DNA from 3 places in the Oceanobacter sp. 4_MG-2023 genome. Region 3 is predicted to be linked to each of the others. Evidence: predicted binding sites of a transcription regulator. Region 3 holds the regulator's gene; each other region holds the start of a gene.
What was found. The regulator FNR, encoded in region 3, switches genes on or off when oxygen is low (the NO sensors DNR and NnrR bind a similar motif). The targets are predictions, from matches to a motif close to TTGATNTANATCAA.
Positions count from the first base shown of each region.

Region 1: the regulator FNR is predicted to act here: its motif matches at 7,984-7,997, upstream of Q8W24_RS12470 (cytochrome ubiquinol oxidase subunit I).
Region 2: the regulator FNR is predicted to act here: its motif matches at 9,209-9,222, upstream of Q8W24_RS10225 (YdcH family protein).

Region 1 covers NZ_JAUYVV010000017.1:62,135-73,125, forward strand. The annotation lists gene Q8W24_RS12440 (DUF1989 domain-containing protein) at 1-1,305, opposite strand, end outside; gene Q8W24_RS12445 (sensor histidine kinase) at 1,665-2,888, shown strand; gene Q8W24_RS12450 (response regulator) at 2,893-3,645, shown strand; gene Q8W24_RS12455 (PAS domain-containing protein) at 3,642-4,466, shown strand; gene Q8W24_RS12460 (sigma-54 dependent transcriptional regulator) at 4,490-5,893, opposite strand; gene Q8W24_RS12465 (sensor histidine kinase) at 5,890-7,836, opposite strand; gene Q8W24_RS12470 (cytochrome ubiquinol oxidase subunit I) at 8,232-9,641, shown strand; gene cydB (cytochrome d ubiquinol oxidase subunit II) at 9,641-10,636, shown strand.
Region 2 covers NZ_JAUYVV010000012.1:26,851-37,841, forward strand. The annotation lists gene Q8W24_RS10185 (hypothetical protein) at 1-842, shown strand, start outside; gene Q8W24_RS10190 (acetyl-CoA hydrolase/transferase family protein) at 1,053-2,564, opposite strand; gene Q8W24_RS10195 (2-isopropylmalate synthase) at 2,925-4,601, opposite strand; gene Q8W24_RS10200 (Lrp/AsnC family transcriptional regulator) at 4,824-5,312, shown strand; gene Q8W24_RS10205 (sensor histidine kinase) at 5,413-6,939, shown strand; gene Q8W24_RS10210 (translation initiation factor Sui1) at 6,995-7,354, shown strand; gene Q8W24_RS10215 (MotA/TolQ/ExbB proton channel family protein) at 7,511-8,014, shown strand; partial or broken gene tadA (tRNA adenosine(34) deaminase TadA) at 8,125-8,610, shown strand; gene Q8W24_RS10225 (YdcH family protein) at 8,905-9,156, opposite strand; RNA gene ssrA (transfer-messenger RNA) at 9,508-9,865, opposite strand; gene smpB (SsrA-binding protein SmpB) at 10,078-10,560, opposite strand.
Region 3 covers NZ_JAUYVV010000005.1:58,377-69,367, forward strand. The annotation lists gene Q8W24_RS05585 (heavy metal translocating P-type ATPase) at 1-1,404, shown strand, start outside; gene ccoS (cbb3-type cytochrome oxidase assembly protein CcoS) at 1,466-1,687, shown strand; gene Q8W24_RS05595 (sulfite exporter TauE/SafE family protein) at 1,684-2,340, shown strand; gene fnr (fumarate/nitrate reduction transcriptional regulator Fnr) at 2,504-3,283, shown strand; gene ttcA (tRNA 2-thiocytidine(32) synthetase TtcA) at 3,498-4,349, shown strand; gene greB (transcription elongation factor GreB) at 4,413-4,892, shown strand; gene Q8W24_RS05615 (NahK/ErcS family hybrid sensor histidine kinase/response regulator) at 4,954-7,578, opposite strand; gene nosP (nitric oxide-sensing protein NosP) at 7,575-8,735, opposite strand; gene Q8W24_RS05625 (porin) at 9,141-10,241, opposite strand; gene Q8W24_RS05630 (4Fe-4S binding protein) at 10,719-10,991, shown strand, end outside.

The sequences.
Region 1 (10,991 bases), on a different contig from region 3:
AGTGGCACCCCAGCCGGAATATTCGTCAGCCAGCCAAAAACCCTTGTACTCACCGAAGTGTGTGGTCAGGGCGGAAGTGCGGGAATGGAAACCGGTTTGCTGAGTCATACGTGGAAGCTCCTCGGGAATATCCCGCCAGGCGACAGATCGTGGAAAAGTTTGCTCGGCATCGTAAACCCGGACGTGAATATCGGTCGGGCACCAGCCATTGGCGGAGTCAACATCATCAGGACAGGCGGAACTGAGACACAGCAAATCGCGCTGTGCCTGCATCAGGACGTAATCCCCCGGCCGCGACCAGGGTTCCTCGCCATACACCGCACCACAGTCACTGACAGTGGTATTAAAAAAGAAATTGATCGCAGGCCAGCCAGCACGGGGGGCAATCTGCCAGTCGCGCAGCTGGGTATTGAAATTGTCGGTACAGCTGGCATGACCAAAATAACCGGCGTCTTCATAAAAACGTGGCGTACAGGCCAGCATAAAGCTGTCGTGGCGACCGACGGTGTCTTGCACCACTTCCAGCATGATTTTCAGATTCTGGTCATAAAAACGCGAGTGCAGACCCGGCGTCGGCAAGCTATGCCCCATCATGGTACGGGTCGCCACAGCATCCAGCATGGGAATGTCATGCGGAGATATTTCACCACGTCTGGCGGCTTCTACAGCGTCCAGGTCAAAGGCGATAAAATCGGAGCTTTGCTTGCCCTCGACATCAATCACCTGAATCCATTGCCCGGCCTTGACGGTATAGGCCCGGGCTGTGCTGTCGGGAATATGTAAATCCTGTACCGGTGGTGCCAACGGTTCCGGCAGGTTACCCGCAAATCGCGTGCTGCCGTGGCCAATTTCCACTTCTCCGGGGGCAATCTGGCTATCCACCGCCATCGGGGCCGCCGGGGCCACCACCACCAGGGTCTGTTCCCGTTGCGCGGTCAAGGTGCAGCCGGCCATGATGGTCTCGGCAGGGATGCTCAGCACATCACTCAGATGCCCGGCCACCTGCCAGTCTTGCAACTGCTGACGAGCCTGCAGCGAGCGGCTGTCGCCCTGCTCCAGCAGACTCAGGGTGCCGTCGGCCACAACCGGTGTCAGCGCCAGGGTGCTATCGTTGGCGGTCAGCGCCGGCGCTGACACGTCATCACAACGAATGATCTCGACGCCTTGCAGTGGGTCGCTGCCGCTCAGTATCAGGGTATCCCCTGGTCGTAACAGCAATCGCAACACCATCTGGCCACACAGCCGATAACGGCGACAATGGTCTGGAATCCGGGATTGAGTCTGTGGTTGCAAAGCAAACGCCATAACAACTCCTGCTGGCTCTCACGTCATTCTGTGCGTCAACCCAGTGCAATTCCGGCCGTCCGGAGTCACTCTGGTGCATATTCGCCGTCAGACATACACAAAGCCTGGTTAACAAATGGTGGAAACAGAGCGGGTGTTGCTGTTTCCCTTCGGTTAAAAATATTTACTCAAGGGATTGTTGGTCTCAATACTCAGGAAGGGATACTCACTTGAGAATATTCCTTATCAAGGGGGATATAACGGGACAAATATCAGCCAAAATATCGAAACTGGCACAGCACCTGCTACCTGTCTTGCCCAAAGGTATTCTCTGGTCGTCGATCACGTCGCGGCCGGGACCATAATCGGAGGGAAATTCGATGACAGTGATTCAATCGAATGGCATGGCCCAGCCAATATCTGGCCGACTGCAGCGCTTGTTGGAATGGGTGATTTCATCACAACAAAGCCGTTACATCACTCCCCGACCTGTGCCTGCCGATGCACCGGAATTTACCCAGCGCCTGCTGCCTGATCTCGCTTGTGATATCTCCAGCTGCACTCAGCCGGCAACCGAACTGGCCACACTGCTGGTGCCACTACAATCCTGGTTGCAACAGCAGTTTCATCCGACCCGCCCCGACAGCCTGCTGCAAGCACTGTGGTTACCCGGTAGCCAGGACAACGGTTACCGCTGCGTCATGCTGGCCAATAGCGCGGAGATCACTCCGGTTAGCGACCCTGTTCATGTGCTGTTGCCTGCTGGCCACCGGATGCAATCCCTGACCCTGAAACAAGGGACAGCCTGGTTACTGGTGAACGGACAACATATCAAATCCCGAGACCAGGAATCGCTGGAGCAATGCCTGTCGCTGCTCGGCGAGCAACTGTGTCGTGGCCTGAATGGCTGGCAGCAACAGCAACAACGGCTGCAACAAGCACTGAAAGATGAGCGCCAGTGGCACGCCGCCGAATTACATGACTCTGTCGCCCAGGTACTGGGATACCTGCGCATGAGCAGTGCCCGCTTGGCCAAACGCTGCGATAACAGTGCCGAACTGTCAGCTTTGTTACCTGAAGCCCAGGACCTCTCCGAGCAATGTCTGTTTGCCTATCGCCAGACCCGGGAACTGATTGCAACTTCCCGCCTGTCAACGTTGGCCAGTGAACTCGGTAATGAGCTCAATCAGCTGGTAGAAGAATTTGAAGAGCGTTCAGCACTGGTGTTTGAGCTGGATAATCGTTGCGAAAATCTGCCTCTGGATGACCACCAGGCCACCCAGTTGCTCTATATTGTGCGGGAATCTGTGTGTAATCTGGTGCGCCACGCTCATGCCAGTCATGCCCGTATTCGTCTCTATCAGGAAGCGGACGGCACACTGGTTTGTGCGATAGAAGATAATGGGCGCGGCATTCAGGCAGCCGCCAACAATGGCAGCTTCGGGCTACAGATCATGCAGGAGCGGGCACAGCGTATCGGTGCCAGCCTGACGATCGGTTCCCGCCAGCCCAGCGGTACTTGTGTCCGCTTGCAGCTGCCACTGACCCATCCACTCACTCAGGCCCGACACGACCGCCTGGCTGAACCATCCTTTCGGAAATAGCATTATGACTCCGTCATCCGGTATGACACCTGGTAGTCCACCCGGCCACTCATCCATCCCCCAGGCTGCCGCCCGTGTGGTGGTGGTTGATGACCACCCATTGTTTCGCCGTGGTGTTGTCCAGCTGCTGAACGACAGCGACCAATTCAGCGTTGCCGCCGACCTCGAACACGGTGGCGACCTGCTGGCCGTGCTGGCGCAACATCGGCCACAGCTGGTACTGCTCGACCTCAATATGCCAGCAATCAGCGGCCTCGATTTACTTCGTCAGATTCGCCAGCACGAGATCGATACCAAGGTGGTGGTGATTACTGCCTCCGAGCATGACAGCGACCTGTTTGAAGCCCTCAGCAGTGGTGCCGATGGCTATCTGATGAAAGACACCGCCCCCGACGACATGCTGTCCCAGCTGGACGGGGTGTTAAGTGGCGAAGTCGCCCTCAACAATCACAGCGTCACCCTGCTGGCTCAAGCCTTCCGGCAACCAGGGCCAGGCGACCAGGATATCAGCCCTGCCACCACCGAATCCGACACACGGCTCCCGGGCGGCGTTGATCTGACAGCACGAGAGCGCCAGACCCTGACCCTGATTGCCCAAGGGCTGAACAACAAACTGATTGCCCGCGAACTGGGGATCAGCGACGGCACCGTCAAGGTCTATGTCAAAAGCCTGCTGCGTAAACTGAATCTGCATTCGCGGCTGGAGCTGGCTGCCTGGGTACACCAGCATCCGGATGCCGTGAGCCTGACGCTGTGAGCTGGCTGCGCCGTCAGTCCCGATCATTGCGGCACGCGGAGTCTGCGACGACCGATCTGCAACAGTTGCTCGACAGCCTGAGCGATGCCGTCTTGCAGCTCGACCAGCTCGGACGCCTGACCTACGCCAACCAGGCCTGGCAGCAACTGAGTGGCCACACCATTACGAGCAGCCTGAACCAACCACTGGCTGATTTTCTGCACCCGCAGGATCGTGCCGCCTGGCTACAGCTGCTTAACGGCAGCAGCGACCTGACTGCCAGTGGTCCGTATCCGCCGCTCAAGTTACGCCTCGCCAGCCCGGACCGGCAGCCACTCTGGTGTGAATTACGCCTGCAAACCCTGGGGCCGCAATCACCAAAGACCCGGCAATATTCTGCCACCCTGTGTGATATCTCTCTTCAGGAGCAGGAAGACCAGCAAAACCGTGCGACCCAGCGTGGCCTCAATGCTCTGGTGTCGCGCCTGCCAACAATGATTTACCGCTCTCGTAACGACCGCGACTGGACCATGGAATACGTCAGCGAAGGCTGTCTGGCCCTGACAGGGTACAGTGCCGACGATCTGGTCAGAATGACTCAGAAAAGTTATGGCAGGCTGATTCATCCGGCGGACGTCGACTACGTCTGGCAGCAGGTACAGGAAGCCCTGTCACAGCGCCGCAGCTTTGAACTGAACTATCGGCTGTTTCATACCAGCGGCCAGATGAACCATGTCACGGAAAAAGGCCATGGCGTCTATAGCAGTAACGGCAATGTCCTCGCCGTTGAAGGGGTGATTTTTGCCCGATCAGACTGGCACGATCAGGTCAAGTCAGCCTGATGGCAACGTCACCAGCCGCAGGCCTATAGCCCATAACGTTCTATTTTCTTGATTAACCCTTGCCGGGAGATACCCAATTGCCGGGCGGCCCGGGTACGGTTGCCGCTACATTGCAACAGCGCCTGCCCGATCAGTCGGATCTCCAGCGCCCTGACCTGCTCATCCAGGCTCGCTTCACTGAGAGGCACCTCAGCGACCGCACACTCGATGGCGGACGCTGGATTTCCGGCCACCGCTCCTGCCGTCGCAGGATACAGCAGCTGAATATCCTCCAGGGTGATTTGCCCCTCTGGGCAAATGGACGCCACGCTTTCGAGGGCATTCCTTAATTCCCGAACATTACCAGGCCAGGTCTGGCTCCGGAACCAGTGCATCGCCTCCGGGCTGAGCTGCCAGCTTTTACCTTGCTGTTGCTGCAAACGCGACAGGAATGCCTGCAGCAATACCGGTACATCTTCCTGTCGCTCCGACAGTGGCCGGGTTTCTATATTGACGCCTTTAATGCGGTAATACAGATCTTCGCGAAATTCAGCACCGCGTACCTTTTCGGCCAAATCGGCATTGGTGGCAGAGACCACCCGGATATCGATGTGTTTTTGCTCGCGCCCTCCCACCGGGAAAAACGTGCCTTCCTGCAACACGCGTAATAACTTCACCTGCATTGCCAATGGCATTTCACCAATTTCATCCAGAAACAATGTGCCGCCATCGGCCAGGCTTAACAAACCGGCCTTGTCTTTTTCGGCTCCGGTAAACGCGCCTTTGACGTAGCCAAACAATTCACTTTCCAGCAAGTCGGCCGGTATCGCTCCACAATGCACCGATACAAAAGGCTTGTCCGAGCGATGACTCAGGTCGTGTAATGCCCGCGAGATCACTTCCTTGCCCGTTCCTGATGGCCCGGTGACCAGCACCCGCACGTCCGTGGGCGCGATACGCTCAATCAAGGCCCGCACTTTTTGTGCACTGGCCGAAAGGCCCAGATAGGCCGCCGCCCCTGATGGCTGCTGGCTGGACTGTTTCAGCTGCTGCAGCTCTCGCTCCAGCGTCGTCTTGATCAGCGCCCGCCGCACCACCACCGCCAGCATGTCAGGATCAATCGGCTTGGCGATAAAATCCCACGCTCCTTGCGCCACCGCTTGCAGCGCCAGATCACGATCGGCATGGCCGGTGATAATAATCACTGGCCGACCGTCAAAGTCAGCCATCGCCGCCAGGGTAACCTGGGGGTCAAACAGCGGCGGCATGGATAAATCCAGTAACACCAGGTCAGCCTCAAACGACACCAGCGCCTGACGGGCATCGTCCAGGCTGACGGCAGTTTTGACGTGATAACCCTGATTCGCCAACCAGCGACTGGCCAGCTCCCGAAATGCCGGCTCGTCATCCACCAGTAATATGCGTTGTTGTGTCTTGGCACGTGTCATAAAAGTTGCTCTGGCAAAAAGTCATTATTCTGTGTAACCACGGCAGCCGGTTCGACAGCAGATGCCGTTGCCGGGCGGCACGGTAACCGCAGATCAAACGTTACCGGCCAATCGCTATCCTTGCGGTGATAAATCTGGCCTTGATGGGCATCGACAATACGCCGCACAATCGCCAACCCCAGACCACTGCCGCCTGCCCGCCGAGTGACAAATGGCTGAAACAGGGCATCCCCTTGCAGTCCGGCATCCACTTCCGGCCCGTTGTTGTGAACGCGCACCAGCAGATATTGCCCCTCTTTCTCAGCCTCGATACACAAGTGGCCATCGGCCGCATTACGCAGGAACGACAGGGCATTATCGATCAGGTTAATAAACACCTGCTGCAGTCGTTGCGGGTCCCCTTCCAGCTCAAGTGTCTCGGCAATTTTCAGCTCACACACCACTCCGTCGGACGGAGCTTGCGCCAAGACATTCGCCACTAACGCCCGCAAGGGGATAACGCTGATTTGCAGAGTCAGACCGCCGGAATACACCAGCATATCGCTGACCAGCCGGTCTGCTCTCTTAAGCTGGGTTTGAATATGCTGGCGGGTGGCAGCAGGTGCATCATAAGCCGCCATCGCAATGATATTCAGGGGATTACGCAACTCATGCGCCATCGCTGCCGACAGGCTACCCAGCTCGACCAGGTGCTGTTCATCCAGCCGTTTACGCTCCGCCGCCGCCAGCGCCAGCGAATGCTCCAACAAACCACAACTGGTCGAGAACAGCGAGGCAAACACTTCCGCCGTCAGACGCATACCAGGGCTGGCATCGTCCCAACCCACCAACACAAAATGCCAGCCAGACGCTGATCGTGATAGCCGCAGCGCCAGCGCAGTGTGTTGGGATGGCTCCATCGGAACCGGCTTATCCAGCTGGATAGCGACCTTGTGGCGTATTTGTTGTGAGAGCAACTGCTCACCCAGACTGACCAGCTGAGACCAGTCTTCCGCTTCCTTTAACCGGGTTGACCAAGTCTCCAGCACAGTTTCATTCAGCGAAGCCCCCGGATAAATCAACCGCGATACCATCCGGCTTAACGGCTGATAGATAAATGCAGCCACCACCAATACCAGCAACGAATACAACCACAGTTGCCAACTGGGCACGTTCGCCAATGCCTGTAAACCGATACGTCCGGACACCACCCCGATCACCGCAATCAGACACAGAATCACCAACATCATGGACACCCACAACAGTGCCCGGTTGGCAAAAGCATTGACCGACAGAATCTGATAACGCACCACGGCATACACCAGCAGCAGCAAGTAGGTAGGCAGCAGCAACATCGGATAGGGAAACCAGCTGATGCCAAAAGAAGGAAAAACAAAGCTGGTAGCCAGTAGCAGCCCCCAGGCTCCTACACCAAACATCGCCAGAATCGATCGCTTTTTATTACCCGAATGACGATACCAGCCAAACAATAATACTGCGTGTGCCAGTATACCGATCAGTACGGTATAAGATAAATTCCAGACACCCACGTCGGTAAAGACAAAAAAGTAACGGATATCCAAGGTGCCAATAGAATCTCCGGCACCCACCCACCAGCTTTGTAGTACCACGGCAATACTGGTGGCATAAAACCAGGGAACCGTTTGATAAAGACGATCAAGTTTATCTTCTCTGGCAGCACCGGAGTTTACAAACCGAATCGCAAAGTGCAGGAAAAAAGTAGGCATCAGTGGATTGGCCAAAATTATATAAATACCAATACGTTCATAACCATGAAACAGCACCACATGGCCAAAACACCACACCGCCATCATGATGGCAAAACCAGCCAAGGCTTGCAGGTCGCTTTGTTTGCGAGCACGCCAGAGTAGCCAGGCCGCGACCAAAAAACCGCAAACACTGGAGACCAACATGGCGATTTCAAACATCAATGAGAGCTTCAAACTGTCAACCTCGCTTACACCACCACAACAAACAATCGTAAACTTACTTTACAGTTCACACAAAAATTAATTTTTATCCTTAAAAATCAACAAGATAAAAACCAATAAAAATTGGCCTATCGATTGCTTGTAAGCAAATCATATTTCTTGATCTATCTCAAAATTTTATCTGTTTTTGGAGAAAGCAAAATGAATACTGGATTTTTCATGACGGAAGTCATCGCACTGTTCAGCATTGCTGGTTTGGCATTATTTCCTTTGGCCATCCAGAAAATGCGCACGCTGGCCAGCAACAAGGCCAACTAGCGGACGACTTGATCAATCATTTTTATCATTCACGGCTTTTGTTTTTTATAAAATATTAAAAGCTCTGGTTTAACACTATTGGAATGGCTATGGATCTCGACGTCGCTCTATTATCCAGATTGCAGTTCGCCTTTACGGTGAGCTTTCATATTATCTTCCCCAGCATTACTATTGGCCTGGCCACATTAATTGCTATCTGGGAAGGTTTATGGTTAAAAACCCACAACCCTTATTACTTGCAACTGGCCAAATTCTGGATAAAACCCTTTGCCATTACCTTTGGTATGGGCGTCGTATCCGGTATTGTTTTATCCTATGAATTCGGCACCAATTTTTCCAGGTTTTCGGAAATGACTGGCGCAGTATTAGGGCCATTAATGGCTTATGAAGTGCTAACGGCCTTTTTTATGGAAGCCGGTTTTCTTGGAGTGATGCTATTTGGCTGGCAGCGGGTTGGCCGCAAACTGCACTTCTTTGCCACCACGGTGGTGATGGTCGGCACCTGGTTTTCCGCATTCTGGATTATTGTTGCCAACTCCTGGATGCAAACCCCTGCCGGTTACATCATTGTCGATGGCCACTTTGAGGTGGCCAACTGGATGGAAGTCATCTTCAACCCCTCCATGCCCTACCGCCTGATGCATATGCTGATGGCCTCGTTGATCACCGCCACCTTTGTGGTCGCCGGTATCAGTGCTTACTACCTGTTAAAAAAACAGCATATTCCCTTCGCCCGCAAAGGCTTGTCCATGTGCATGTGGTTCGCTCTGGTCTTGACGCCATTACAAGCATGGGTGGGTGATATGCACGGCTTGAACGTCAAGGAGCACCAGCCAACCAAGCTGGCGGCGATTGAGGGCATTTGGCCTGCGGAAGAAAACAACGTACCACTACTGCTGTTTGCCATGCCGAACATGGCCACCGAATCCAACGATTATGAAATTGCGATTCCAAACCTTGGCAGCCTGCTGTTGACCCATAGCTGGGATGGCGCGCTGCAAGGCCTGAAAGCCGTACCGGCAGCAGATCGTCCCAACGTACCACTGGTGTTCTGGTCATTCCGGGTAATGGTCGGTATTGGCTTCGGCATGATCTGTATTGCCCTGCTGGCGCTGGCTTTACGTCGCAAGGAGCGCTTGTTTGAGAGCAAACCCTTTCTGGCACTGGTAACGCTGTTTACTCCCAGTGGAGTGATTGCGGTGCTCGCTGGCTGGTACGTGGTGGAAGTCGGTCGCCAGCCCTGGATTGTTTATAACCTGGTGCGTACCTCAGACATCGTATCGCCACTACCAGCCGAGCGGGTGTTGTTCACGCTGATCATGTTTGTGTTGATCTATACCTCCCTGCTGGGTGTTTACCTCTACTTCATGCGCAAATTGATTAAAAAAGGCCCACCCACCATGAACGCACTGGAAGAACAGTTGATTGGTATGGATGCCCCCGGCTATGCCCTCGCCTGGGTCAAAAACCTGAACCAACAAGAACGAGGAGCAAAATAATGGATCTGGCCTTGTTCTATTTTCTGTTATTGGGATTTTCCATCTTTATGTATGTGTTGCTGGATGGCTTTGACCTGGGGATCGGCATTCTCTACCCCTGGTTTGATCAGGATGGTGAACGTGATCACCTGATGCGCTCCATCTCACACGTCTGGGACGGTAATGAAACCTGGCTGGTATTTGGCGGCGTCATGCTATTTGCAGCCTTCCCTGCTGCCTATGCCGCGATTACCACGGTATTTTACCTGCCGATTATGCTGATGTTGTTTGCGCTGATTTTCCGGGGAGTGGCGTTTGAATATCGTTTCAAATCCGACACCTCGCGACCCTATTGGGATTTTGCCTTCAGCGCCGGTTCTGCCATTGCCGCTTTTTGCCAGGGCATGCTGCTAGGCTCTCTGGTGCAAGGTATTCCAGCAGGTAGTCACAGCCTGTCGAGCCTGCATTGGCTAACACCCTTTTCGGTATTGACGGGCTTTGCGGTTATGGCAGGTTACGCTTTATTAGCCGCCTGCTATCTCTATATGAAAAGTCGTGGCCAGATTCAGCAACACGCCGCCAAACTGGGAAAATACCTGCTGATGACCACCCTGTTCGCCATGGTGGCAGTGAGTTTATGGACCGTAATCAGCCAGCCAGCTATAAGGGATCGCTGGTTTACCGATAACCACTTTTTATTGTTGTCGCCACTGCCGATACTGACCTTTTTGGCAGCATTATTCGCCTGGCGAGGCCTGCACAACCACCAACACGAAAGCCGTCCCTTCTGGTGTGCCGCCATCATCTTTTTGCTCAGCTTTGCCGGATTGGTTGTTGGTCTGTTTCCCTATCTGATACCGGGCCAGCTAACCTTTATGGCAGCAGCATCCCCCGACAGCAGCCTGTACTTTTTATTACCCGGCGTGTGTATTTTTATCCCGCTGATTTGCCTTTATACCTTATGGGGTTACCGGGTATTTTCCGGCAAGGTAGAAGATTATCAGGAGGGTTATTAATGGATGTAACCACTATTAAAAACAAGATAGCCAGGCTCAAATCCTGGCAATGGTTTTTACTGCTGTATTTAATCGGTTTTACCGCCGTTTTTTCTATGTCCTACGGGATCAAACTACTGATGACCGGCTTGCCCTGAGCCACTCTGGTCAGGGACATCTTTTTAACTAGGACATCCACTTTTATTTTCCGGTGAAATTGGCTGAAATTGGGACACCGGAATAGATTGGGAGGAATAAATTGGGGCACCCATTTTTATTTTCAAGCTGCGGTATCCCACTTCAGGCTTTGCCAGACTAATCTGCCTGTTTTTGGTGGTCATTGGCAGGGCGAACTAGTGATAAAAAGGATAAATCT
Region 2 (10,991 bases), on a different contig from region 3:
ATGCCTGCTTGGGCAATCAGATGGGCATCAATATGCTGGTGACACACGAGTCTGCCGGTCTTGCCATACTGGAGCCGGTGTTACAGGCGATTGCCTTTGCCCGTCGGCAAAAGCTGGATGATGAAGCCGCCCCCTGGGCTGGCTTGCCACTGGTTTGTCGTCATGACCCTGCCGCTCCTGAAATGACAGAACTCTTGTTGTCGCAAAGTGCCGATCAGATGCGGGTGCTGTTGATCCCGGATGGCAATACTGCGCAGGCGGCTTTAAAGAGCTGCTACGGTGAGACTGGAGTGGTGATGCAGCTAGTCATTCCGGATGGCCCGGTTGCCTCTATTATGACACCGGCGATGGCAGAGCAGTTGGTCAGTCATGGGGCTGTGTGTTTGCATGGGCATTGTGCTGCGGAAATTCAGCTGGTGGCCAGTGGTTATCAGTCTTTGCAGCAGGCATTACAGATCAGTGAGCGCTTGCAACAGCATCAACGGCCACATTCATTGGTGTACTTGCTGGAGCCTGGCCGGTTTCGCCACGCCAGGGATTCAGCCGAAGCCGGTTGTCAGGTTGACGATCAAATTATCAGTGGTCTGTTCCCCGAGATTGTACGTCAGCGTCTGGTTTTCTGTGATATGCGCCCGGAAGTGTTTATTGGGCATTGTCGTCGCCTGCATCTGGATAGCAGTCAGGTACTGGGGTTCAGTAATCACCCTGCGGCGCGGCTGGGCGAAATACCACAAGCGAATGCATGCAGCTGGTTGCACGGCCTGGTTCGGTTGGCGTTATCTTTGGGGCTGCCAGAAGCAAGCTGGTTGACGGAGTCGGAATGGCAGTCGTTACAGCGATAACGTTGATCTGACACACAGGGATGGTGGTAAGGGGTTGCAGTCATAGTGACTGGTGTTGTGGCTGGTGTTGGGACTGTCTGAGTGCAGGGCTGGAAAAGAATAGAAAGCTTGATATCAGAACTGAATAGCCAGCATCTGAAGAAGATCAGCCATCAGGGTCAGGAGCTGACACCTGATGGCTGGAAACCATCAAAACGATATTACATCGTCTTACATATGGCCGGTTTCTTCGTAACGTTGGTGCCAGCTTAATGCTTCACCCAGCAAATGCGGAGTATGCATGCCACGACCACTGGCGCAGGCGCGATCAAAGTAATCGCGCAAGGCTGGGCGGAAGGCTGGATCGGCACATTTTTCTATAATGACGTGTGCACGCTGTCTTGGAGACAGACCGCGCAAATCCGCCAGACCGTGTTCGGTAACCAGAATCTTGACGTCGTGTTCCGTGTGGTCAACGTGAGAAACCATTGGCACGATGGCAGAGATGGCACCGTTTTTGGCGGTTGATGGCGTTACAAAAATCGACAGATAACCGTTACGGGCGAAGTCACCGGAACCACCAATACCGTTCATCATACGGCTACCCATAATGTGGGTAGAGTTGACGTTGCCGTACATATCGGCTTCGATCAGGCCATTCATGGCGATCACGCCCAAACGACGAATCAGTTCCGGGTGGTTACTGATGTCTTGCTGACGCAAGATGATCCGTTCCCGGTAGAAGTCGATGTTATTGTTCAGCTCGTCCATGGCGGTCGGGCTGAGTGAGAAAGCGGTAGAAGATGCGGCTGCCAGAGTGCCGGATTTCAGCATGGCCAGCATGCCGTCCTGGATTACTTCGGTAAAAGCAGTCAGCTGTTTGAATGGGCCGGCATCAAGACCTTCCAGTACGGCGTTAGGAATGTTGCCCACACCGGATTGGATTGGCAGCAATTCTTTCGGCATACGTCCCAGAGCAATTTCCTGCTCGAAGAATTCGAGGATATGGCCGGCAATGCGGCGCGAAATTTCATCTGGTGGGTTAAACGCTGAATTGCGATCGGGAGCGTGGCTTTCAACAACCGCAATGACTTTCTCGGTTGGGCAATCCAGATAATGCTTGCCAATACGGTCGGTCGGCTTGCTGATCTGGATAGGTTTGCGGTTCGGCGGCAAGGCAGTACCGTAGTAGATATCGTGCATGCCTTCCAGACCAGCACTTTGAGCGCTGTTGACTTCCAGAATGATGTGGTCAGCTTGTTCGATCCAGGTCTTGTTGTTACCAACCGCAGAGGAAGGGATCAGGCGACCATCTTCAAGTACACCAGTGACTTCGATGACGGCAATGTTCATTTTGCCAAGGAAGCCGGACCAGGCGTACTGGGATACTTCGGACAGGTGGATATCGATGTAATCCATGCTGCCGTTATTGATTTTTTCACGGCAGATTGGATCTGATTGGAAAGGCAAACGCATATTGATGCCGTTGACGGCCGCCAGCTTACCATCCAGTTCCGGTGCGGTTGACGCGCCAGTCCAGATGTTGATGCGGAATTCTTCGCCAGCGTTGTTCAGTTTTTCTATACGATCAGCCAAAGCAGCAGGAATGGCTTTAGGGTAACCTGCGCCAGTAAAGCCGCTCATGCCAACGGTGCTGCCAGCAGGTATCAGTGCGGCGGCGTCTTCGGCAGACATAAGTCGATCAGAGAGTGCCGTGCAGAGCATGCGTGAATCTGTAGCCATAGAAAAGTCCCGGTTATATAAAGAGTAATATCCGATTGGCGTATTTCATGTCTTTTTTATGCCAATACGTGCCAAATAGTATGGCTTTATGCGTGCTAAGTACCATCTTTCGGTATCGACTTAAGTCTATAAAAACAGTGTGTTGAGTAAAATGACATAATTGTCAGGTGGTTTTTTTGCAAAACGGGCGGGAAATACCGCTGTAAGCGTAAAACGCTGAGGGCAGGGCGAGCTTATCTTATAACGTTGCGGTATTGGCTGTCGGTGATACGTTAGTTAGTTATACAAAAGACAGTAGAGAACAGCACCGGTGCAAGCCTTGCAGTCGTTAGTTTTGCACCGATGCTGTTCTCTCGAAGACTACTGGGCGATAGACTGGTTCACCACCGCCAAAACGGCATTCATGCTGGCGCTTAATGTGTCTTCGTCTTCTGCCGCGCCAGTGTAGCGTTGGCCATTGATATTGGCCTGGATAAAGGCGACAGCCCCGGCATCCGAACCTTCACCGGATGATTGCTCATCAAATTGCACGATCTGGACCGACACACCTAATGCGCGGTGGATGGCGTCAGTAAAGGCACTGATCGCACCGTTGCCGTGCCCGTGCAAGCTGATCAGGTTGCTGCCGTCGTTAAGGCAAGCCTGAACGGCGGTCTGGCTGCCACTGCCTTCAAGGGTGTAGCTGTCGAGTTGCAACTGGCCATGGCTGGTCATAAAGGTGCGGCGGAACAAGCTGACGATATCGTCGGTTTGCAGTTCGCTGGCACTGCGTTCAGCCAATGCCTGCACAGGTTGGGCCAGTTCAATCTGTACCCAGCGTGGCAAGGTGATGGCCATTTCCTGCTCAAGCAAATAACTGGCTCCTCCTTTGCCCGACTGGCTGTTGACCCGGATGACAGACTGGTAGCTGCGACCGATATCTTCCGGATTGATTGGCAAATAAGCGACATCCCAGTGTTCACTCGCTGTTTGCACGGCGAGGCATTTACGGATGGCATCCTGGTGGCTACCGGAAAAAGCGGTATATACCAGTTCTCCAAGCCAGGGGTGGCGCGGATGGGTCTTGATATTGGTACAGGCTTCGACGGTGCTGATAATGTCGTCAGCCATGCTGATATCCAACTGCGGGTCGATGCCCTGGCTATAGAGGTTCATGGCCATGGTAACGATATCCATATTCCCGGTGCGCTCACCATTGCCCAGCAAGGTGCCTTCTATACGATCGGCTCCGGCCAGAATGGCCATTTCCGCTGCGGCTACGGCACAACCCCGGTCGTTATGGGTGTGGATGCTGATTAACAGGCTATCGCGTTTTTCAACATGATCACAAAACCATTCAATTTGATCAGCAAATACATTGGGCATGGCCGATTCAACCGTGGCAGGAAGGTTGAGGATGATTTTTTTCTCGGGAGTGGGCTGCCAAACATCAATGACGGCATTACACACCTCGACGGCGAAGTCGACTTCCGTACCGGAAAAGCTTTCTGGTGAATATTGGAAGGTCCAGTCTGTTGCCGGATAGTCCCGTGCGACTTGCTGTACCTTGGCAGCGCCTTTGCGGGCAATGTCGATGATACCGGCCTTGTCGAGGTTAAAGACTTTCTGGCGCTGGACCGGAGAGGTTGAGTTGTACACGTGCACCACGGCGCGGCGCACACCATCAAGGGCTTCGTAGGTGCGTTCGATCAGATCATTACGCGCCTGTACCAACACCTGGATCGTGACATCATCCGGAATACGATTTTCTTCGATCAACCAGCGGACAAAGTCGAAGTCCGGTTGTGATGCAGCAGGGAAGCCGACTTCAATTTCCTTGAAGCCCATATCGACCAATAAGTGCCACATTGCCTGTTTCTGGCTAACGTTCATGGGCTCAATCAACGCCTGGTTACCATCACGCAGGTCGACAGAGCACCACAGCGGAGCCGCCTTGATTTCCGCATTGGGCCAGCGGCGATCGCTTTTCCGGATAACAGGAAAACGCGGGTATTTTTCCGGATTGAAGTCCGGGTTGCTGTATTTATGATGACTCATGGTGGCTCCGTACTGGTATTCAGATTGCTGTGATGAAACTGGGTACAGTGTAAAGTGAAGTACGGGATGAAAGATTGTTAATTGTTGTGGTTTTGCACGGTTGTTTTTGTGAATATTGTTCTATATCTTGAATTGTTGGTGATAAATTGCTGAGTTGCTTTTAGGCTTGGTAAAAGATGCTTTTTCTGCGGCTTCCTCAAAGATATTGATGGAGAGATTTGCATGAGTCGATCTGCTCGTGACCTGGTTGTTCTGGATCGTACCGATCGGCGTATTCTGGCGCTGTTGCAGCAGCATGGAGCCTTGTCGAACCTGGAGCTGGCTGATCAGGTTGGCTTGTCTCCCTCGCCCTGTTCTCGCCGGGTCAAGGCATTGCAGGACAGCGGCGTGATTGAAGGGTATCGTGCTCATGTCAGCTCCCGAAAACTGGGCCTGGATTTGCTGGCGTTGATACATATTAATATGGACAAACATACACCGGAACGATTTGCTACCTTTGAGGCTGCGGTGGATGCTTGCCCTGAAGTACTGGAGTGTTATCTGATTACCGGTCAGTCGGCAGACTATGTACTCAAGGTTATTGTCCGTGATATGGAAGCCTTTCAGCAATTATTGCTTGGAACGCTGACTCGTATTGAAGGTGTCAGCGGTGTTCATTCCAGTTTTGTAATGCGTAAGGTGGTCGATCGCAGTGCTTTGCCACTGGATTAGCAGGCCAGTGTTGTGATGCAGTGTCGTTTTTGCCGAGTGTCCGCTCCAAACAGCGGCAGCGGAGGCGGCTATACTCAGGTAGAACCAGCGGAATCAGGCAATGGCAACTGTGATACCTCAATTTCCTTCAGCAGCAAGTAAACTGACAGGCTACATTCTTATATGCAGCCTGGTTCTCAGTGTGCTGTTTAGTGCAGTACAAATTCGCATCGATTATCTAATAGAAAAAGAACGTTTTCAGACCAATCTGGATACCTTGCTGGTGTATCAGAGCGATCAGCTGGCATTGGCACTGCAGCAATACCATAACACCGCCGTTCAGCTGATTTTTGAAGGGTTGATGCTGGATCGCTCCATTGTGTCAGTGTATGTCGACGATGACTTGTCTGGTTATAGCCAGCGGCGTGGACTGTCGGCTGATGATCTGAAAAATGATCTGCTGCAGCCTTACTTGCTGGAAAAAACAGTCGACCTGCTCGGCAATAATCTGGTGGAAGCACATTTTGAAAAAATAGGCAGTTTGACCGTCTGGATTGATAAGCGTGAAATTCATACCGAGTTTCGAGAACGAGCAGCGATGACCATGGCACTGGAGGTGGTACGCAACCTTTTGCTGGTGCTGGCGCTGGTGGTGATTTTCTATCAGCGACTGACTCGCCCGCTGGGTGAGCTGATTCGGCAACTCCAGGGGATTGTCCCTGGTTGTACTGAGCAGCCCCCGGTGACATGTCAGGAAAGGCTGTGTGAATTGCAGGCATTAACGGGCAAGATCAATTACTTGTTAACGTCTACAGCAGCGGAGCTGCGGCGTTGCCAGCAAGAGGAGCAAAACGCCCGTCAAGAGCAGCAAGTGCTGGAACATGAGATGCAGGCTTGTAACAGGGCGTTAAAAAACAGCAAGAGCCAGCTGCAGCAGCGTTTTGATGAACTGGAGCGTACCCAGCGACTGTTGTCTCACTCGCAGCAAATGGCATCGTTGGGGTATCTGGTTGCGGCCATTACAGAAGAATCCAATCAGCCACTGGCCGAGTCTGAGCAGCAAGTGAAGCAATGGCTGGCATCCGATGGTCGCGATCATCCTCCGGGCCAGCTGGTCAGGCTCAGAACCAATCTGGAGCAAGTCCACCGGAGAATCAACGAACTACATGTTCTGGCCAGCCCAGAGCCTCGACAGAGCCTGGATCTGGCTGCCTTGATGCAGAAGGTGGTCGCGGAGCAGTCGCTCAATGAACGTATCAACCTGGTAATTGAAACAACGCCTATCCCCGGAATTGAATGTGTTGAGAGTCAGGTTCGTCTGGCATTTCGGCAGCTGCTTGCCAATGCCCGTGAAGCCCTTGGAAGTGATCCGGGCAAGATAACCATTTGCCTCGAAACCGTGAACGACACGGTATGTGTATCCATCCGGGATACCGGGGAGGGCATGGATGCTACCGCGGTGAACAGCTGGATCCATGCGGATTGGGGAGTGCCGGAAAACGGCTTGGGGTTGGCGGAGGTCGCTATTGTGATGGCTTATCATAGTGGGGATTTGACCATTGATAGTGAGTTGGGAGTCGGTACCCAAGTGATGCTGACATTTCCTGTGGCAACGTTATCGAGCAGTGCCAGCTCTGCGGCAGGTTGATTTGCCGAATGGCTGTGAATGATTTAGCGTTGCGGTAGCAACAATGAGGAATCACATGGCCAAGCAAAAAAACAGCGGTGGACTGGTCTATTCCACTGAAATTGGACGTACCTGCCCCGCATGTCGGGAAGCCGTGGCACAGTGTCGCTGCGGAGAGCCAGAGCAACCCCAGGGTGACGGGATTGTGCGTCTGGCACGAGAAACCAAAGGGCGTGGTGGCAAGGTTGTGACTCTGGTGACCGGAGTGCCGCTGATCGGAGCCGAGCTTAAGACACTGGCCAAAGAGCTGAAAAAGAAATGTGGCGTTGGTGGTGTACTCAAGGATGGTGTTATTGAAATTCAGGGGGAGCAGCGTGATTTGCTGATGTCTGAGCTGACCCGGCGTGGTTTTACGGTGAAAAAATCTGGCGGATAATAAGCCCGATACATGACACTGCCTCATTAAACGAATGACGATCTGATGAATTGTCCGCCAGGTTTGATGTACTTCAAACCTGGCCCAACAACCTGATTATTTGTTTTGCCAACACGATAAGCTGATGACTTCAATAGCATGCCGGAGTCTGCGCTAATGGAAGAAATCAGCTTGTTTCTGGAACGCGGCGGTGAAGTGATTTACCCCATTATGGCGGTTATCTTTTTACTCTGGGCGTACCTGATCGAACGCACCTTGTATGTGGTGGCAGTGCACCCGGCACGATGCGCCATTGCACAGCAGGAATGGTGTTCCCGTTCTTGTAAACACAGCTGGATCTCTCGACAGATTCATCAGGAACTGCTGGCCAGTTTGACGATGGGGCTGGATGCAGGATTCACTACTATCCGGATGTTTATTGTTATTTGTCCTCTGCTGGGTTTGCTGGGGACGGTCACAGGCATGATTGAAGTATTTGATGTCATGGTGCAACTCGGTGCCGGTAGCCCCAAACCCATGGCGGCTGGTATTTCCAAAGCCATCTTGTCAACGGTTGCCGGTATGGTGGGCGCGATCACAGGCTTGCTGGCACAAACCGTCTTGAGACGGATTATTGAACACGAAAAACGGCGCATCAAAACGGTACTGGCTTTCGATTAGGCAGTGGGTATCATGCTGCCTGTTTTAACAGTACAGACGCCAAACCATGGGTTTAATAACCGTCGTGAGAGAAATAACAGCCGCAGGCAAAATCAGTGAGTCATAAGCCGATGTCATCACAATCGCTGATCAGCAGTGATGAAGAAGCCATGACTCTGGCGCTGGCCTTGGCGCAAACCGCTGCTGACGATGGTGAAGTACCGGTCGGTGCCGTGGTTGTGCTGCATGGTCAGGTGATTGGTCGTGGACGTAATCGCCAGATTACCGATCTTGACCCCAGTGCCCATGCCGAAATGCTGGCAATACGCGAAGCTGCCGCCACCATTGGTAACTACCGGCTCAGTGGTGCTTGCCTGTACGTTACCCTGGAACCCTGCACCATGTGTTATGGCTTGTTGGTTCACAGCCGTATCGAACGTCTGGTGTATGGGGCATCTGAACCGAAATCCGGTGCGGTTCACAGTGCCATACCGCTAGCCGCTAATCCTGTCTTTAACCATACCTTCCAGATTGAGAGTGGTGTGATGGCGGCAGAGTGTGGCCAGATGTTGTCGGCTTTCTTTGCTGCACGGCGAGCGGCGCGCAAACGCCTGAAAGCGCTTGCCCGACAACCGGACACTTCCGACACTCCCATTCAAGAGGAACCGGATGCATCGGACCATCATTCAGGCAAGCCGTCAGGCTGCGATGCTGGCGGAGAGACGGCTTGTTAAGTTAAAGTGCATTTTGGCGTTATTTATAAAGCGCGCAGCCACAGGTATCAGCAAAAGCCTGCCATCCGGTATTTTGTATCTGGTTTGGGGTCACCATCAAAAACGCCCCGCAAGAGCGAGGCGTTAGTCGGAGACTGAGAGATACGTCAGTCAGAGTCGGGGAGCGGGCCAGCACTATCAGGCGTTATCAACGGCCTGATTCAGCATGGTGTAAAGCTCATCTTTCAGTGCAACACGACGCACCTTCAGCGTTTCAAGACGTTCATCAGAAGCAGCTTCTTTTTGTTCTTCTATATGGCGTATTTCCTTGTCCAGCACATCGTATTCTTCGAACAGCTTGGCGAAATGACGGTCATTCATCTTCAAATCACGAATCTGTTCACTCAACTCTGGAAAATCGTGGTGCAGGTCATGGGCTTCTATCGGCATGTAAATCTCCTTGGTGACTGCATTCAGGATAACGCCGGCCAGTAAGGCAGTCTTGATACAGGTCAGATTCAAAGACAATGGCTATGCTGCGTGGAAGGCTATTGCAATCATGAAATCACAAGCATGAGCCGGAGATCTGATGCTTGGGCTTGTATTGCCTTTTTCTGGTTGGCTGATCCGCACAAACTCTTTCCGTAGGGGTTATATTTTGTGCAAACTGCTTAGCTCTGAATAAGGTGTTTGGTAGTGGTCATTTTTTATCGTAAAGGCTCTGGGCCTTCCTCATAGGACCTGTAGCGCGGGGTACAGGCAATAAAAAACCCCAACTGATAACAGTTGGGGTTTCGTATTTGGTGGAGATGGCGGGAGTTGAACCCGCGTCCGCCAATCCTCCACTAGGAGATCTACATGCTTAGCCGTCTCTATTCATTTAGTTCGTCACGGCCCGAGGGGCAGGGCGTTCAGAACGAGCTCGATTGGTTTTAACTCTTCAACTCCGAGCGAAGCATCCAAGCGATCCTATAGGGCTTAGCCCTCGTCCCCCTGTTATAGGCACCGGGGTTCAGAGGTAAGCTGCAATTAAGCAGCTAGTGCGTAGTTTTCGTCGTTTGCGACTATATAAATGTAAAACGTTTGATTTACGAGATCGTCTTACCCTCTCGGCATGCACCACTAGCTTTGTAATCAACGTCGAATCCGGATCATCCCCAAAATCGGTGTTGTTCAGGCTTGTGAGCCCAGGGCAACAGCCCTTCTGTCCAGTCAGAAACCCATAGGCTTTTTTATCGGCCAGGTTCCCTTGCAGGTAATGTTCTGACTGTTGTGGCAACGCAGTATTTCGCGTAGCAAGAGCGGAACTATACGTCTATCCGTGGGTTTTGCCAAGTACCTATCGAACCAGTACCTGGAAAACAGGATAAATCAGCGTACCGAGTGTTTCATGATGCGTTCTTTTTGTTTGGCCCAGTCGCGGTCCTTGCTGGCGGCGCGTTTGTCGTGGGACTGTTTGCCTTTGGCCAGGGCGATTTCGGCCTTGACGCGATGGCCTTTCCAGTAAAGGGCGGTGCAGACGCAGGTATAGCCTTTGGCCAGTACTTTTTGCTCCAGCCGTTCGATTTCACGGGCGTGGAGCAGCAGTTTGCGCTCTCGTCTGGGTTCCGCAATGATGTGGCTGGATGCCTGGTTCAGCGGCGTAATCAGTGCGCCGGTGAGCCACACTTCGCCTTTGTGGAAGGTGACGTATGAATCCAGTAGCTGGCACTTGCCTTCTCGCAGTGCTTTGACTTCCCAGCCGCTGAGCATCACTCCAGCTTCTTGCTTGTCTTCAAGGAAATAGTCATGGCGAGCCCGTTTGTTCAAGGCGATGGTCGAGCTGGCGGCTTTTGGCTTTTTTTTGGTACTCATACTGTCAACAGGAATGTCTCTGGGCGGTGTGGGACTTGTCTGGTCGGATGCTGTGGCATCAGCGTCTGTTTTTGGCGTTGTTCTCAACTTGATACAGCTGAAGAATTTTTAACAATACAGCCACAGGTTGGTCAGGAGAATAACATGAATTCAGATAAAACCGGTATGAGTGGTGTGAGGTGTTGATTGGGATCTGGATTCTGACTGCGTTGCCAGCCTGGGGAACATTCGCTGGCCAGTGGTGAACGGGTCATTATGGCGTGTTTTTTATCAAGGAGCTTTGGCGTGGAAGAATGGAAGGCCACACGCAGGGGTTTCTCTCAGCTAACATTTTATTGCCACTCAGTGGTATTCTTTGCGCAGTTTTTGTTGGCTGGGTTGTCTGTTGCCCGTGGCTGTTGGGCTGTTTTTGATGAATGGTTTACGGTCTC
Region 3 (10,991 bases):
GACGGCGTTGTGATCCAGGGTCGCAGCTCCGTCGACGAAGCTGCCCTGACGGGCGAATACCTGCCCGTCACCAAACGTAATCAGGATCACCTGATTGGCGGCACCATCAATATCGAAAGCCCGATTATCATGCAGGTCACAGCCACCGGAGCGGAAGCCCAGCTGTCGACCATTGTTCGCCTGATGGATCGGGCACAGCAGGAAAAACCCCGAATAGCCCTGATCGCCGATCGGATTGCCAGTCGTTTTGTTGCCGCCGTCTTGCTGATTTCGTCGGCTGTTTTTCTGTTTTGGTGGCAACAGGGTAACGATCACGCCTTTTTTATCGCCTTGTCGGTACTGGTCGTCACCTGCCCTTGCGCCTTGTCGCTGGCAACACCAACGGCGCTGACAGCGGCCACCGGCGCGCTACGAGAGGCCGGATTACTCATCAGCAAAGGCCACGTACTGGAATCCCTCCCGACCATCGACCGGGTAGTATTCGATAAAACCGGCACCCTCACCCAAGGCAAGCTCACCATTGAAGACGTCGTTCTGGCGGGGGAACTGGACAGCGACCAGGTACTCGCCATTACCGCCGGACTGGAAAAATCCAGCAGTCACCCGATTGCTCGCGCTTTTCGCCGGATTCGTCCCGACACCGTCACCGAGGTCCAGCAACACACCGGGGCTGGCATTCAGGGGCAATGGCAGCCAACAGCAGAACAGTCATATGCCGTCCGCTTTGGCCGCCCCGACTTTGCCTTGCCTGACCACTCCTCACTGGATACCAGTCAGTTGAACCATCAGGAAGGGCAATGGCTGCTGCTCAGTGTCGACGATCAGGCTGCAGCCTGGATCAGGCTCGGGGACAGCGTCCGAAAATCCGCCACCAGCCTGACCCAGGGCCTGCGCCAACGCAAAATCAAAACAGCCTTGCTCACCGGCGACCCCGGCGCCTCAGGTCAACAACTGGCAACACAGCTGGGTATTGACGACGTCCAGATCGGCTTGTCACCCGAACAGAAGCTACAACAGGTACGCCTGTGGCAACAGCAGGGAGAACGTGTATTAATGATTGGCGATGGCATCAACGATGTCCCGGTACTGGCTGGGGCCGACATTGCCATTGCCGTCAGTGACGCCACGGACCTGGCCAAAACCAGCGCCGATGCCCTGGTCACCAGCGGCCGCCTGGACTGTGTATTACAGGCTCTGGACACCGCCAGCCGTACCCGCCAGGTGATCTACCAGAATATCGCTTGGGCGCTGCTGTATAATCTGCTGGCCTTGCCAGTGGCAGCGGCAGGTTATATTCCTCCCTGGGCCGCAGCCATTGGCATGTCATTCAGTTCGCTTTTGGTGGTCAGTAATGCGCTGCGACTATCCCGGACGACCAAACCGGATGTATCCGGTCACAATTAGCACACTCAGCCACAAGGCCAGATTATAATGGCTTCCACTCGCTTGGTTTGATGGACATAACATGGATATTATCTACATACTTGTTCCACTTTCGATCGTCCTGATCAGCATTGCCACGCTGATTTTTTTCTGGGCAGTGCGCAGCGGCCAGTTTGATGATATGGAATCTCCGGCTCACAGAATTCTCTTTGATGACGATGACGATCCCGCAAGCACCCAACCCGCAGCAACCGACACAACACCAGCACCCCATACCACGGCAACCGATAAAAACCCATTGTGATTGAACCACTCTCCCTGTTAACCGCCCTGTTGCTGGGCCTGTTTGGCTCCAGTCACTGCCTGGTAATGTGTGGCGGCATTGCCGCCGCCATTGGCACCCGCTCACAACAACAACCGCTACTGACAGCACTGGCTTTTAACAGCGGTCGTATCACCAGTTACGCCTTTGCCGGCCTGCTCGTCTCGCTGCTTGGCTTATGGCTACAACAACTGAATGATGTACTGATGCTGGCATTACGTACACTGGCCGCCATACTGCTGGTGCTGATGGGGCTCTACGTTGCCCGCTGGGCAAGCTGGCTCACCCGTATCGAACAAGTTGGCCAATATCTATGGCAAAGGCTGCAGCCTGCTACCCGCCCCTTGATGACACAATATTCGATCAGCAGTCGCTTTCGCCTTGGACTGCTATGGGGCTGGCTCCCTTGCGGACTGGTATACAGCACTTTGAGCTGGGTCGCCGCCAATGGTGATCCCCTCAAAGGGGCACTGACCATGTTCTGCTTTGGCCTTGGCACACTGCCTGCCCTGTTCGCCAGTGGCCTCGCCGCCACCAGCCTGAGCCGATTACTCAGTCACAGCCTTAGCCGTATCATTGCCGGACTGTTACTGATTGGTTACGGCGTTTGGACTGCAGCAGCCATCTGGTTATAGTAGCCAGGGTCGTTATTGATCAGCGACTGATCATCCGTTGACAATACCTTGACTCAATACCTTGACCAATGTCTTGACAGCCACTCGTCGAGCTAAGACCATACGAAAATTAATGGAACACGGTTCTTCCCTACATAACGGAAAACCCGACACGGTGAGCTCAATGAAAACAAACCAAGCTGCACAGCCTGCGCACCCTCCCTTGCGCGGTAATCAACCCCACTGCCAGACTTGCTCCCTGAACGCACTGTGTCTGCCACTCTCGCTCAGTGACACAGATATGGAGCGACTGGACGATATCATTCGCCGCGGCCGGCCCATTCAAAAAGGCCAGCTGTTATTCCAGCAAGGGGATGAATTCCAGTCCGTGTTTGCGGTACGTACCGGTGCCCTGAAAACCTACACCCTGGCCAGTAATGGCGAAGAACAGATCACTGGCTTTCATCTCGCCAGCGAACTGATTGGTCTGGCCGGTTACGATGCCGGTGATTACCCTCTCACCGCCAAAGCGCTGGAAACCACCACCGTCTGTGAAATTCCGGTTCATCAGCTGGAAAACCTGACTGACGAACTCCCCGACCTGCGCAAACAGCTGATGCGCACCATGGGCAACGAAATTCGTCACGACCAGAACATGATGTTGCTGTTGAGCAAAAAGAACGCCGAAGAACGTGTAGCCTCGTTTTTGCTGGATATCTCCAACCGTTACGCTCGACGCGGTTTCAGTGCCACCCACTTCCGCCTGCCCATGTCGCGGGTCGACATCAGCAACTACCTTGGCCTCGCGGTAGAAACCATCAGTCGGGTATTCACCCGTTTCCAGAAAAATGCCCTGATCGAAACCCAGAGCAAGGAAATCATCGTTCTGGACATGAACAGCCTGTATGAAATGGCCGGACTGAACCCACAAATTGAATGTGACGAGAAAACGCCAGCGGAATAATCCCGCACAGCGTGCCGTTACCCTTCTCAGCGGTAACGGCAAAAACCCCTTATATCCTTGTTTCTGTGCCCAGTTTCATCCCTGAACCCGCTAACCGGCCACCGCGTTGTTATTGGCTGGCAACAGTTACTGACGCCAGCCAATCTATTCGCTAGAATTCGCCGCCTGATTTTTAGCCAGTGTTCCGCCCCAGAATGCTCAGGAGTTTTCCAGCATGACCGCCGATGTCATTGATCGCAAAGCACGCACCGAATTCAACAAACTTCATAAACGTTTGCGCCGAAACGTTGGCAAGGCGATTGAAGACTATTGCATGATCGAAGAAGGTGACCGGATCATGGTATGCCTGTCGGGCGGCAAAGACTCCTACACCATGCTCGATATCCTGATCAGCCTGAAAAAAAGCGCCCCGGTCAACTTTGAGCTGATTGCCGTCAATATGGACCAGAAACAGCCCGGCTTCCCCGAACACGTGTTACCCGAGTATCTGGGCAAACTGGATATTCCCTACCATATTGTTGAAAAAGACACGTACAGCGTGGTCATGGATCTGGTGCCGGAAGGAAAAACCACCTGCGGCCTGTGCTCCCGCCTGCGTCGCGGCACCCTCTACGGCTTTGCTGAAAAAATTGGTGCCAATAAAATCGCCCTGGGCCATCATCGCGACGACATCATTGAAACCTTATTCCTGAACATGTTTTACGGCGGCAAACTCAAAGCCATGCCACCCAAGCTGCTCAGCGACGATAAAAAGCACGTTCTGATCCGTCCGCTGGCCTACTGCAAGGAAAAAGACATCCAGGCTTATTCGACCGCCATGGAGTTCCCAATCATCCCTTGTAACCTGTGCGGCTCCCAGGACAACATGCAGCGCCAGAACATCAAGAATATGCTGACCGAATGGGAAAGGGTACAACCAGGCCGCAGCGAGAATATCTTTGCTGCCATCTGCAATATCGCCCCCTCCCAGCTCGGCGATCTCAATCTGTTTGATTTTGTCAATTTGCAACAACAACAAGACCAGACGCACCTGGCCACCCGGCTCGATATCGTCACCATCGATTAAAGGCGCGTCCGGCCCCTGGGCAGCTCCTCACCAGACAGCGCACCCAACCTTCAAGGGAGAACCATGGATACCAATATCATCACCCCTGAGGGGTATGCAGAACTGGAGCAGGAGCTGGATTATCTCTGGCGAACTGAACGCCCGGAAGTCACCAAAAAAGTGACCTGGGCAGCGAGTCTGGGCGACCGTTCTGAAAATGCCGACTATCAGTACAACAAAAAACGGCTGCGAGAGATTGACCGCCGGGTGCGCTATCTTAGAAAACGGCTGGACGCTGTACGGGTCAGCGAATACCACCCCAGTCAGGAAGGCAAGGCCTATTTTGGTGCCTGGGTTACCCTGATGGACGAAGAGGATAACACCTTGCTTTTCCGTATCGTTGGCCCGGATGAAATCTACGGCAAAAAGCATTATGCCTCTGTTAATGCGCCGGTTGTCAGAGCGTGTCTGGGGAAGTCAGTCGGTGATGATGTGTTCATCAAAACAGAAGAAGCAACCCGGGAATGGGAAATCACCGCCATTCGTTACGATACCCCGTTATAACAAGAGACGAGGTTGGCCGCTGTTCTGATCCAGAAACCGGCTGGAAGCTGGAATCCGTGATTTACACCACAATGGCCTGATGAATCATATGATGGATCATGGCTTTGAGTTTCGCCGGGCGTACCGGCTTGTTCATCAAACGATAGCCCAGCTCCCGCACTTCCTGTTTCAGCACATTGGTGTAATTGGCCGTAATCATCAGCACCGGCGCATCCAGCCCCAGATCGGTACGCATCTGCCGAACCACATCCAGCCCGGTGACGCCATTGTCGAGATGATAATCGGCGAGAATCAAATCAATACCGGCATCCAGCTCTGGTTGTTGCACCAACAGTTCTTCGTAGCTACGCGCGGTGATCACCTCAAAACCCCAGCCACTGAGCAACACCGCCATGGCCTGACAGATCGATGCTTCATTATCAATCACCAGCGCCCGGCGTCCCCGAAATTGCTGATTGCCCAACAAGGCCAATCCCGGTGTGGTTGCCTTGCGGGACAGCTGGCGGCGACCATAAGGCACCAATACCGAAAAACAGGAGCCAAAGCCAAGTCGGGACTGCACCTTGATCGGATGCCCCAGAATACCGGACATTTTATCCACGATCGCCAACCCCAAACCCAGACCCTTGTCCCGCGCCGTGTCTTTCTGGCTGCCGCGATTAAACTCAAGGAATATCTCCTCCAGCTTGTCTTCGGCAATCCCCACACCGGAATCCCAGACCTGTATTTCCAGCCCTTGTGGACGACGGCGACAACCGAGAGAAATCTTGCCCTCACGGGTATAACGCACGGAATTGGTCAGGAAGTTACGCAGAATACGGGCTAACAACTGTGAGTCGGTCAGGATCACCGCCGAAGTGGCGACAAACTCAAACGCCAGCCCGGAATCCGCTGCCAGCGTACGATATTCATTGGCCAGATTCCCCAACAGGTCCCCGGCACTGAAAGCCGTAATATCGGGTTTGACGACCCCGGCATCCAGCTTGGAAATATCCACCAGCGCCGCCAGCAGACTTTCGACATCTTCGAGTGAATAATTCAGCGAAAACACCAGTTGCCGGGTACGCTCATCCAGATTGTGTTCCATCAAGGAAGCACAAAACAGCCGCGCAGCATTCATCGGCTGCAACAGGTCATGGCTGGCCGCGGCGAGGAATTTGGTTTTGCTGTGGTTGGCTTTTTCGGCTTCCTGCTTGGCATCCCGCAAGCGATGCTCCATTTGCACCCGCTCTTCGATTTCCTGCAGCAGCTGGCCATTCAGCTCCGTCAGCTCCTTGGTGCGGTCTTCGACCCGTTGCTCCAGATGTTGATAGGCCTGGGTCAGTGCCTCGGAAGTCCGGCGGATTTCAGTAATATCCTGAATCAGCACATAAAACCCCTGCACCTCTCCCTGACTGTCGATTTCCGGCACATAGTTTTTGACCACATGGCGGATTTCACCATCCGGAGCGGGATCGGTGATTTCAAAATTCACACTGCGCCCACTGAGCGCCCGTTCGATATAAGGCCGCAAGCGCCGCATCTGCTCCGGCTGGATAATCTCTTCCATGCGGCGGCCGAGGATATCTTCGCGCTCATAACCGTACCAGGTTTCATAGGCACGGTTGGAAAACATAATACTGAGGTTCTTGTCGACATACCCAATCAGCGCCGGCACGGTATCGGTGATGACCCGGATACGTTGTTCACTCTCGGCCAAGGCTCTTACCGCCCGGCTGCGTTCGGTGATATCAGTATAGGTATTGACGAACTCACCATCGGGCATCGGATGGGTACGGATTTCCAGCACCCGGCCATCCGACAACACCTGCTCCAGCTGCAGGCAAGGCCTGCCCTGCCCGTCTTTTGACAAGGGGTTGAGGTCATCCACTTCGGTCAGCTGCATCATGCCAGAGAAACTGAAGCCGGACTCCAGCACCGCCTTGCTTAACCCGGTCAGTTCGGCAAAGCGGTGATTCCAGGTTTCCAGGTGCTGGGCCTGATTGACCAGCACCACCCCCTGCGAAAGGTTATCGAGGGTATTTTGCAGGGTACGGGACTTGGTCGCCAACGCCCGTTCGCGCAACGCCCGTTCATTTTCGATCAGCGCGCTGATGTCCTTGTACAACACCACCAGACCGCCATCCCGTGTCGGCCGTTCACTGACATGCACCCAGGCACCGCTACGCATATGGAAGACCTTGCCATCCCCCGGCAAGGCACCATAACCGGTGCTGACCGCTTCACCATAATAACGGTCAATCAAGCGGTAGTGCTGCGACAGTTTATGGATCTGCTGCTGTTCCATACCGGGGGAAATTTCAATACCGGAGCATTGCCAGAACTGGTTGAAACGGGAGTTAGCCAGCACCAGCTTGCGGTCGGCATCGTACAGCACAAAGGCATCGGAAATGCTTTCAATCGCTTGTCGTAACAGATCGTGGGCATTGGTGGCGGCGGCATTGGCCCGTACCAGCTCGACGTTGGTACTTTTAAGGCTGTGCATCGCTTCATTCAGCGCCTCGGTACGTTCACGTACCTGCTCCGCCAGATAGACCGAATGCTTGAAGTTATCGTAGGCACCGTCAGAATTTTCCGGCCCGGCTTCAACCCGATGCATCAGCGCCTGATTGATTTTTTCCAGCCGCTGGTTTTTGTCTTCAAGTTCGGCCAGGCGCCGCTTGAGTTCATCGACCTCTGCACTCAATAGTCATTTCCTCCCAGTGCCACACCGGTGAACGTCTGGTTCAAATGCATGCCGTTAAACTGTTCCCCATAGGTGTTAAAACCAATCACCTTATGGTGCGCAAACATGGTGGACGCGGTCTCAAGCAAGCCAAGATGCTGCAGCTCCAGCCGCCGAAAAATACAATCATAGCCCAGGATCAACTGCGGCGTGCCGATGCGCTGGCTGATGTCGTCGAATAAACCATCCAGCTGCGCCAGCATGTCATCTGACCGTGAACACGTCAGTACAATGCCAGTATCCACCGCACAATAAAAAGACAGGCTGTTGTCCGGGTTCACTTTCTGAATGGCGCGGGGGTAATAGCGCTCACCGATTTTTACCGACAAGGGGTTCAGGGCAAATATTTGCGGATTCAAAGTCTCCAGCGGAATATTCAATACCCGGGCGTATTCCAGGGCAGCGGGTTCGGCGTTGATCTCAAATACCCGCCGTTCCAGTGGATCGGCATTGGTCACCACCAGCTTGTCATCGGTCGGCAACAGATGATGAATACTGAAGGCCTCAAAATCAAAGGCGGTATTCACCAGTAACAGAATGGCGGCGTTGGTATGGAAACGGCCGTCATAATACACATGGGTTTTGTTATGGCACATATCATCGGCCGCCGACCCTCCCAGCAAGGGAATACTGCCGAGGTGTGCGTTCAGCAAACGCAGCAAGCGCTCTTCTTCTACCGACAGTCCGTCCAGCAAGGTCAAGGCAAAGGTATTACCCTTGATGGGCGCAACCTGCTGCTCACGGCAGTGGTCGAGCATCTGGTGAATCAGCCCCTGGGCATCAGCAAAGCTGAAGCGGGCCAGATCGGACATCAGGGCCGACTGGATCGCAAACGATGAAGCCGGAAATCCAATCGCGGTAATACTGCCGCTGCAATACCCCAGCGGCGAGATTTCTCCGGCGGTGGTACAGCCCACCAGGTTAACACCGGAAAAACACTCGCCCAGCGCCTTGGCCAGGGCTTCAAAGTCAAAATCGTTGGAGCAGAAAAACACCACCTGACTCAGCTCGATACCCGCCAGTTCCTGCAATAACTCTTGCGCGGCAACCTCTGGATCCTGGCTGGCTGAACAGGCTGTTTTTATGCCATCGTACTGTTTGGGTTGTAATGCCAGCATCGTTTCCACCTTCCTGCCTCCACACCACTCAGGATATTCTTTCCATAGCGCATGAGTTTACTTAACCGCAAAGGGCAGGAACATGCTACTTCCGACCCGGTGCTTCCTCTGCTGGCACATTCGTTTGGCTGAGTTCACGACTCTGCCCCGATTCACCAGCCCTTGCCATTCAATACTGCCGGACATACTTCATCTGAAAGTACGTCATTTATAACCGTTTTGTTTATAGTCGTTTGTGTATAAGTCGTTTTTTACAGTCGTTTTTTACAGTCGTTTTATCGCCAGCGGCCACTAAACCAGCCACTAAACCAGCCACTAAACCAGCCACTAAACCAGCCACAAAAAAGGGACAGCCGTAGCCGTCCCTTGTTCCGATTTTTCAGGCAGTGCTTATCTATAAAACACTCAGAAAGTAACAACCGCGCCCAGTGCGACGGTTGTTGTATCCGCCGTAGCGGTCTCGGCTTTATCCCATTCGCCCACCAGCGTCAGATTGCTGTTGATGGAATGGAAAACGGCCAGGGTTTTGTTCTCCAGATCCAGATCAGAACCACCGTCGGTAGTGCCGCCGTCGTTCTTGCCCTTGGACACCACAAAGCGGTTATCACCGTGGGTATAGGATGCTTGCAACAAGGTGCCATCCACTTCTGCACCATCAGAGGTAACCAGATTACTCAGACCCGCCGCACCAACGCCTTCAGCGGTAAAGCCGGAAGCAGTCAGGGCCAGCCCCGCCACCTTGACATTCAGACCGTAAGACACGCCGCTGGAAGTCAGTTTGGTACCGGCTTCTTTCGATTCCTGGTTCATATAACCCACCCAGGCTTTGGCGGTAGCGCCATCAAAGTCCATATCGTAGGTTGCTTCGGCTTCGATACGGGGACGGCTTTCTTCCGATGCCGTTGAACGCTTGGCCGGGTCCATCAGACCCACAGCCAGGTTAAAGCCTCCCATGGCCGGCATGCGGTAGGTAATCTGGGAGTTCGGGAAAGGATACAGATAGCCGGTACCAATATTACCGAAAGATACGTTGTTGCCATCGTCAGTGGTGGTGATGGTCTGACCAAAGCCCAGCAACATTTCATCGCCAAAAATATTGGCGCGGTTAAACAGTGCGAAATCCTTACCCATCAGAATCTGGCCAAAATCACCATCGACTGTGGCATAGAACTGCCGCACATCAATCATGGAGTCGGTCAGATTGGAATTACCATCGTTGATGGTGACCCAGAAAGAAGAACGGCCGCCCATGGTCAGGCCATCCACCTCTTTACTGAAATTAAAACCGATCACATTGGGTAAAAAGCCCATTTTGACACGGGACTGGGATACATCATTGGTACCGTCAGCACTGCTATCACTGTTGACATAAAAGGTATTGAACAAACCATCCACAGAAAAGGTGGTCGCCTCCTGGTCGTACAGCGTGATAGCGGCAGACGCCTGTGCGCTGATAGCTACCGCCGCTGCCATTGGCAGCAACTTGAAGATTTTATTATTTTTCATTTTGTATGGCCCTGATAGTGTTGTTTTTGTCGTACAGGGTCAGGGTCCTCCGTTTTCTGCGGCGCTGTTGGCTACCGTACAGAAAAAAGATGGTTCAGGCCGGTCAGGCCCGAACCATCTTAAACAGGAACACTCTGAAGCGGTGCAGGACTCTCGCCCTGAACAACGTTGGCCACTATCCGTTGTCTGTATCGTTACCGCTATCATCCCTTTAACGACAATCACGCCCTCTTTGGTTGCACTTCATTGGTGCACAGAAATCCCGATTCTAAAGTCGCGACACCTAAAACCTTAGTATTAGAAATACGCCGCGCCGCGACCCAGCCCATAGGCAATGGTGCCCTCGTTCCACACCATATGCCCCACGCCATATAAGGCTTTAGTAGGTCATTATCAGGCCCCAAAGAAGCATTGAGCCTGTCGCCCTGCTGCCTAGGATGGGGGGATTGTCATAAAAATAATAATCGAGGAATTCTTATGCGACCCTGGTACGCACACGTTCTGTTGTGGGCCTGCTTGTGCAGTCTCGCCAGCTGGCCAGCCACCAGCACGGCCAATGAACCAGTGGATCATTCGGCAGCACCAACCGCCATCCATGATTTGATCCAGCAGCTGTTTCCCAAAGCCACCCGTATTGAAGCCAAACAGCAAGACTACCCGGTTTACCCGGTCTATCAGCTGAATGAACTGTTGGGTTACGCCTACGAATCTGCCGACCTTGTTGATTTGCCAGGTTTTTCCGGCCGACCG